Regions from separate parts of the Glutamicibacter sp. NPDC127525 genome, predicted to be linked through region 1. Evidence: predicted binding sites of a transcription regulator. Region 1 holds the regulator's gene; the other holds the start of a gene.
What was found. The regulator HspR, encoded in region 1, represses chaperone genes until heat shock. The targets are predictions, from matches to a motif close to AAGTTGAGTCNNNNNGACTCAACTT.
Positions count from the first base shown of each region.

Region 1 (3,410 bases):
CCGAGGCTTTCGGACGCACCGCACCGCTGATCGTGGAGATCGGCACCGGCCTGGGCGAATGCATCGCCAACGCCGCCAAGGATGATCCCGAGCGCAACTACCTCGCCGTTGAGGTCTACCGTCCGGGCCTGGCCCAGCTGATGCTGAAGGTCGAGTCTTTCGGCATCACCAACGTCCGCGCAGTGCAGGCCAATGCCCCAGAGGTTCTGGATGTCATGCTGGACGAGAACAGCGCCGATGAGATCTGGATCTTCTTCTCAGATCCATGGCACAAGCCGCGCCACCATAAGCGTCGCCTGATCAAGGCCTCGTTCCTGGACAAGGTCTCCCGCGTGCTCAAGCCGGGAGGCACCCTGCGCTTGGCCACCGACTGGTCCAACTACGCCGAGCAAATGCGCGAAGTCCTCGAAGCCCATCCGGACTTCGAGAACCAGCATCATGGCAATCTGTCCGGCACTGAGAGCAACCTGACCAAGGTGCGCCGCGAGGGCATGGAAGGCTTCGACCCCGAGCCAGAATTCACCGATGCCCAGGGTGGCTGGGCCCCGCGTTTCGAGCGCCGGATCCTGACCAGCTTCGAAGGCAAGGCGCTCAAGGCTGGTCGTCTGGTCTTCGATCTGGCGTACACCCGCATCGGCTAGTCGCCGAAATAAAGCATTGAAGAGGCCATGGAATCCATAGGATGGATTCCATGGCCTCTTCTTCTGCGCAAAGTCTGCACTACGCCCAAGCTCCGAGAATGGACTATGCCGGGGTGCGGCTAGAACAATTGTCAATGGACCACGCCCCGGATCTGATCCAGCTCGCAGCCAACGGCCAGTTGGATGAAGCGTGGTTTGCCACCACTCCATCGGCCGAATCCATGCGCTTGGATATCCAGCGCCGCTTGGCATTGCAGGAAACTGGCGAGATGGCTCCCTTTGCGATCATCGACCTGTCCACCGGCAAAGCGGTGGGGGCCACGACTTACTTGAATATCGACGCGGCAAATCACCGCGTGGAAATCGGCTCAACGTTCCTGGCCATGCCAGCCCAAGGCACCGGGATCAATCCAGCTGCCAAGTTCATGCTGCTGCGCCGGGCTTTCGAGGAACTGGATTGCTATTCAGTGGCTTTCTGCACGCACTGGCACAATGCCGCTTCACGCGCCGCGATTGCACGGCTCGGCGCCAAGCAGGATGGCGTGCTGCGCAATCACAAATATGATCCAAAGAGCGGCACCCTGCGCGATACGGTGATGTTCTCAATACTCCCGCACGAATGGCCTGCCGTGCGCACCCAATTGGAAGCGCGCTTGGCCCGGCACGGACGGATCTAGCGTCCGATAGCGCGGCGCGCGGTAAACAGCGTCACGGTCGGTTCACGGCGTTCAGGGCGCATGCCCCTAGCCAACGAAACGATGTCGCCTCCAGCGGTGCCCGCAGCGAAGATGCGAGATTGGCCCTGGCGTACGGCGGAAAGTTCTTGGCGAAGCCCATTGACTTCGGTTTGCAGATAGGCGACTTGATCTTGCAGGTCCAGGATGCGCTTGATGCCCTCGAGCGAGACGCCTTCCTTGCTCAGGGCCTGCACCTGGCGCAACAGTGATACGTCGCGCTGCGAGTAGCGGCGTTGCTTTCCGCTCTGGCGGCTGGGCGAAACCAAACCAATGCGGTCATACTGGCGCAGCGTCTGCGGATGCATGTCTGCAAGTTGCGCGGCGACGGAAATGACGAAGACAGGTCGCAGGTACTCCCCGTTCACGTTGCTTCTACCACCTTTCTACAAGGACCTTGGATTCGGTCCCTATTGCCTTCGAGTCTATCTTCCCTGCCCAGCCAATTCGATGACGGGGCAGGGAAGACAGCCTATTGGGTTCAGAGCTTGGCTTTGGCAGCCAAATCCACTCGTGGATCCTCGCCCTCGGTGGCTGATGCGAAGTCCTCCACGGCCTTCTTTGCAGCATCCGAGAGGTTCTGCGGAATCGCGACATCCAGGACGATCAGCAGATCGCCGGTGGCCTTGGAGGTCTTCACGCCGCGGCCCTTCAGACGCAAGGTGCGCCCGGAGTTGGATCCAGCGGGAACCTTCACCGCAACGGAATCCCCGTCCAGGGTCGGTACGTGGATCTTTGCTCCAAGCACCGCTTCAGCGAAGGTCACCGGCACGTGGATGCGGATGTTGTTCTCTTCGCGCTTGAAGAACGGGTGCTCGCTGACCTTGACCTTGACCAGCAGGTCGCCGTTGCCGGCAGCACCAGGCTGGCCCTTGCCGCGCACGCGCACCGACTGGCCATCCTTGATGCCCGCCGGTATGCGCACGTCAATGACCTCGCCATTCTGCTCGCGCAGGCCAATGGTGGTGCCCTTAATTGATCCGGAGAAGGAAATCGTGGTGCTCGCCGTGCGGTCAGCACCCTTGCGCGGTGGTGCGCTCTGGCCGAAGCCGCCGCCACCGAAACCGCCGCCACCACCGAAGAGGTCGGAGAAGTCCGGCTGCCCGCCGCGGCCACGTGGGCCCGCTCCGCCGCCTCCGAAGAGGTTGGAGAAGATGTCCTCGAAGCCGGCTTGCCCGCCGGGGCCGCCCGGTCCGCCACCAGCAGAGAATCGCGCTCCGCCGCCCATGGCGCGGATCGCGTCGTACTGCTCGCGCTCTTCCTTGTCCGAAAGCACCGAGTTGGCTTCGGAGATGTCCTTGAATTTCTTTTCAGCGGCCGCATCACCCTGGTTGGTATCCGGGTGGTACTTGCGCGCAAGCTTGCGGTACGCCTTCTTGATGTCCGCCTCGCTGGCGTCCTTGGAGACGCCCAGAATGGCGTAAAAGTCTTTTTCGATCCAGTCCTGACTTGCCATCAGGGCCCCATCCTTTCAGTGCCAATTCGACACTGCCCACTGTCGAAGACTCGGCAGTGGGCAGTATCGATTGTGCTATTCGTGGCTATTCGCCGGTTGCTACCAGCACCTGAGCTGCACGCAGGATGATGGTTCCCTTGCGGTAACCGGTGCGCAGCACCTGTCCCACGTGGTCGGCTGGAATCTCGTCAACAGCCTGGCGAAGCAGGGCTTCGTGGATGTTCGGGTCGAATTCCACGCCGGCCTCGTTGATGCGCTCCAGGCCATGCTGAGCCAGAATTCCATCCAGCTTGTTGGCGATCGATGCGAACGGGCCGTCGGCGAGGTCGCCGTGGGCTCGCGCCGCATCGATGTCGTCAAGCACCGGAAGCAGGGTGTTGAGCACTGACTGCACGGCGTTTTCACGCGCTACGGCCCGGTCGCGTTCCACGCGCTTGCGGTAGTTGACGTATTCGGCCTGCAGGCGCAGCAGGTCGTTGCGCAGTTCGGTTTCCACCGCACCGGCCTCTTCCGGCTGCGCCGAATCGGCTTCAGCGCCAGCAGCAGCTTCGTTCAGGATCGCCTCGGCCTGACCCAGGG
Region 1 covers NZ_JBHXVN010000001.1:1,188,903-1,192,312, forward strand. Annotated here, with positions in the region: gene trmB (tRNA (guanosine(46)-N7)-methyltransferase TrmB) at 1-641, shown strand, start outside; gene ACFVHU_RS05600 (GNAT family N-acetyltransferase) at 692-1,318, shown strand; gene ACFVHU_RS05605 (heat shock protein transcriptional repressor HspR) at 1,315-1,743, opposite strand; gene ACFVHU_RS05610 (DnaJ C-terminal domain-containing protein) at 1,857-2,831, opposite strand; gene ACFVHU_RS05615 (nucleotide exchange factor GrpE) at 2,917-3,410, opposite strand, start outside.

Region 2 (3,410 bases), on a different contig from region 1:
GCAAGACGAGTCTGCTCTTTGACCGTATGCATTTGCCGAAGAGCGAGCTCGTTCTTCTCGCGCAGCAAGTAAATATTCCTCGTTAAGAAGAACGCCATCGCCGTCAACGGGGCAATCCCGACAAGCAGAACCGCGTCTTGCCCGGACTGGACGCCGAACTGCACCATCCACGCTGCGGACAAGGTTAGGAATAAGGCCCTAACACTCATGGCACTGGCCGTAGCTGCCAGCGCCGAAAAAATCATGAATGAAACGACAGTCCAGAAGAACAAGGCGCCGTCCGTGAGGAAGAAATAGGCAACTGCCACAAACAATCCGACGGATACGGCAACCCAGCGAAGACCAAGCACAAGAATTGCGCACAGTCCAACGCCGAGCAACGCGCCTCGAACCGAAATATCCGACGAACCACTAAATCCGTCTTCCAGCAGAGTCACGAACTCGCTACTGGAAACCGCGATCAGAACCGCAATACCAGTCCAAACAATGACACCCCGACCAGCGAAGAGCTTGGTCAGGGTGTCCTTTAGTCGTCCATTCATATGCCGAATAATTCCCGGCTCAGATGATCAAGTCAAATAAACCGCGTTATGGGCAGGCGACGCCGTAGCGTTTGCAGAACCACTCCGAGAAGGCTGAGCCAAAGCCAGCAGGAGTAGCAACGTTGCCACTGCTGGAGGCTGGAGAGCTCGCGGCAGATGCAGGAGCTGCCACGGCGGTCAATGGTGCCAGAACTAATGCTGCTACGGCCAGCATTTTCAAACCCTTCATAACAAACTCCACATCAGATCAACTTATATACTTTCAGGTGAACAGGCCAACATGAGGCCACCCGCATCGAATCAGAGGAATCAGATGGAACAAATAAAGGTCCTTATTGTCGATGATGAACCTCTAATTCGGCATGCGTTGGGCACAATCCTAGCAACAGACCCCGGAATTGTAACGGTTAATTCTGTTGAAAATGGACAGGCCGCCGTCGAGTATTGCAGCGGCAATCAAGTGGACGTTGTGCTCATGGATTTGCAGATGCCGATAATGGACGGGGTTAGCGCTACTAAAGCAATCAAATCTGCCGAAGACAGCCCCTCAGTGCTTGCCATTACCGCCTTTTCTTCGGACGACTATCTGGTTCCGGTACTGACCGCTGGGGCCAGCGGATACTTGGTAAAAGACTCTGAACCAGATGAAATTATTCATGCGATCCATGCCGTTCACCAAGGAACTGCAGCCATTTCCCCGTCGGTTTCTTCTGATCTAGTTTCTGCGGTTCGCGAAGCTTACCGGGATAATTCCCAAGACATTCAAGAACTGGCCTATGACTTGGGAATTACCAATCGGGAATTCGAGATTCTAAAACTGCTCGCACGCGGGCTAAACAATACCGAGATTTCAAGAACTCTGACTATTTCCGAAACCACGGTTAAAACCCATATGGCGAAGATTTTCGTTAAGCTGAATGTTCGCGATCGGGTCCAGGCCCTGGTTGCGGCCGCGCGTATGGGCCTTATCGAAATCCCGAAAGACTAGCGCCTGCTTTCCAGCTATTAGTGTGAAGTCAACCTCTTTGACACCTTGCCCGGCTGGTTCGGGAATATCTGCGCGCCATATGCGTTGAACATGAGCATAGACCGCTCAAGTTTCTATTAGGAGGCTCACTTGCCAGCATTTTTCGGCGCACCGTCAGATGGCTCGTTTGAGGAATTCCTCTCTCGATTCCTGTCTTCACGTGCCCAGGCAGCACGTCCCATCGACCTCACGCGCCTGCTTTCCGCCCGCACCCACGAAGCGGTAGCCACCGCGGCAGCGATTTCCCAGGAGCATGGCCACGACGAGATTGATTCCCTGCACCTCCTGATGGCTCTGCTGCGCACCGAACCAGTCGGCGAGCACCTGACCGCCATGGGTATCGACATCGAGGCTTTGAGTGCAGATGCCATCGCGCGCATGCCCAAGTCCCAGGAGAAGGGCGAGAAACCATCCCACCTATCGTCGGCAGCTCAGCGCAGCCTCTTTGACGCCTATCAGGTTGCTCGTAACTACGGTTCGACCTACATCGATCCTGATCATCTTTTCCTGGCCTTCGTTTTCAACCCGGAATCTCCGGTCAGCCAGCTCCTGGCGCAGCACGGCATCACCGGCCAGTCCTTGCAGCAAGCCGCCATGGAGCAGGCCCAGCGTGGCCAAAACGATACCCAGAACCAGTCCGATTCCGAGTCCGACGTGTCCATGCTCGAACGCTACGGAACCGATCTGACCCTGCTGGCCTCCGACGGCCAGATTGATCCGGTGATCGGACGCAAGGAGGAACTGGATCAGGTTATTGAAATCCTGGCCCGTCGCACCAAGAACAACCCTGTGCTGATTGGCGAGGCCGGCGTGGGCAAGACCGCCATTGCCGAAGGCCTGGCCCGCGCCATCATCGATGACCAGGTACCAGCCCAACTGCGCAATGCGGCCTTGATCTCCATTGATCTTCCGGGCATGCTCGCCGGAACCCGCTACCGCGGAGATTTCGAGCAGCGGCTCACCGGCCTGCTCGACGAGGTAGCCGCAGCCGAAGGGCAGGTGCTGATATTCATCGATGAGATGCATCTGCTGGTCGGTGCAGGCTCTGGCGAGTCCGGCAATATGGACGCCGCAAATATCCTCAAGCCGCGTTTGGCGCGTGGCGAGCTGCACATGATCGGCGCCACTACGCTCGATGAGTTCCGCAAGGTGGAGAAGGACAGCGCGCTGGCTCGGCGCTTCGGCAAGGTTACTGTCGCCGAGCCGTCGGAGGAAACGGCACTGGCCATTGTGGACGGCCTGCGCGAATCCTACGAGGATCACCACCAGGTGCAGTACACCCCCGAAGCGCTCAAGGCCGCGGTGACGCTCTCTGCCCGCTACCTGAACGACCGCCAGCTTCCTGACAAGGCCATCGACTTGATCGATATCGCCGGTGCCCGGCGGTCCATCGCTGCCGGAGATGCCGAGGATGTGCAGTCCCTGCGTGCCGAATTGGTAGACGCCGAGCGTGAGAAGTCACGCGCTATCGGCGAGGAACGATTCGAAGAAGCTGGCGCATGGCGTGACCACATCGTGGAGATGACCGCGCGCATCAAGGCTGCTGAGGAGGCCGGCGATGCAGGGGTCACCCGGGTAGTGGATGAGAAGCAGATTTCGGAAGTGATCTCCCGATCCACCGGCATCCCCACCTCGCGCATCTCGGGAGATGACAAGGCACGCTTGGCTTCGCTGGAAGATTCCCTGCATGCTTCGGTCATCGGCCAGCACGATGCCGTTGCCGCTGTGGCACGCGCCGTGCGTCGCAACCGTACCGGAATGTCGCCAGCAGGTCGCCCCATCGGCTCGTTCCTTTTCCTGGGTCCCACCGGCGTCGGAAAGACCGAACTGGCCAAGGCCCT
Region 2 covers NZ_JBHXVN010000004.1:236,286-239,695, forward strand. Annotated here, with positions in the region: gene ACFVHU_RS11460 (sensor histidine kinase) at 1-542, opposite strand, end outside; gene ACFVHU_RS11465 (response regulator transcription factor) at 856-1,530, shown strand; gene ACFVHU_RS11470 (ATP-dependent Clp protease ATP-binding subunit) at 1,660-3,410, shown strand, end outside.
Region 2: a site for HspR is predicted at 1,618-1,642, ahead of ACFVHU_RS11470 (ATP-dependent Clp protease ATP-binding subunit). Genes of this name have one in related genera too.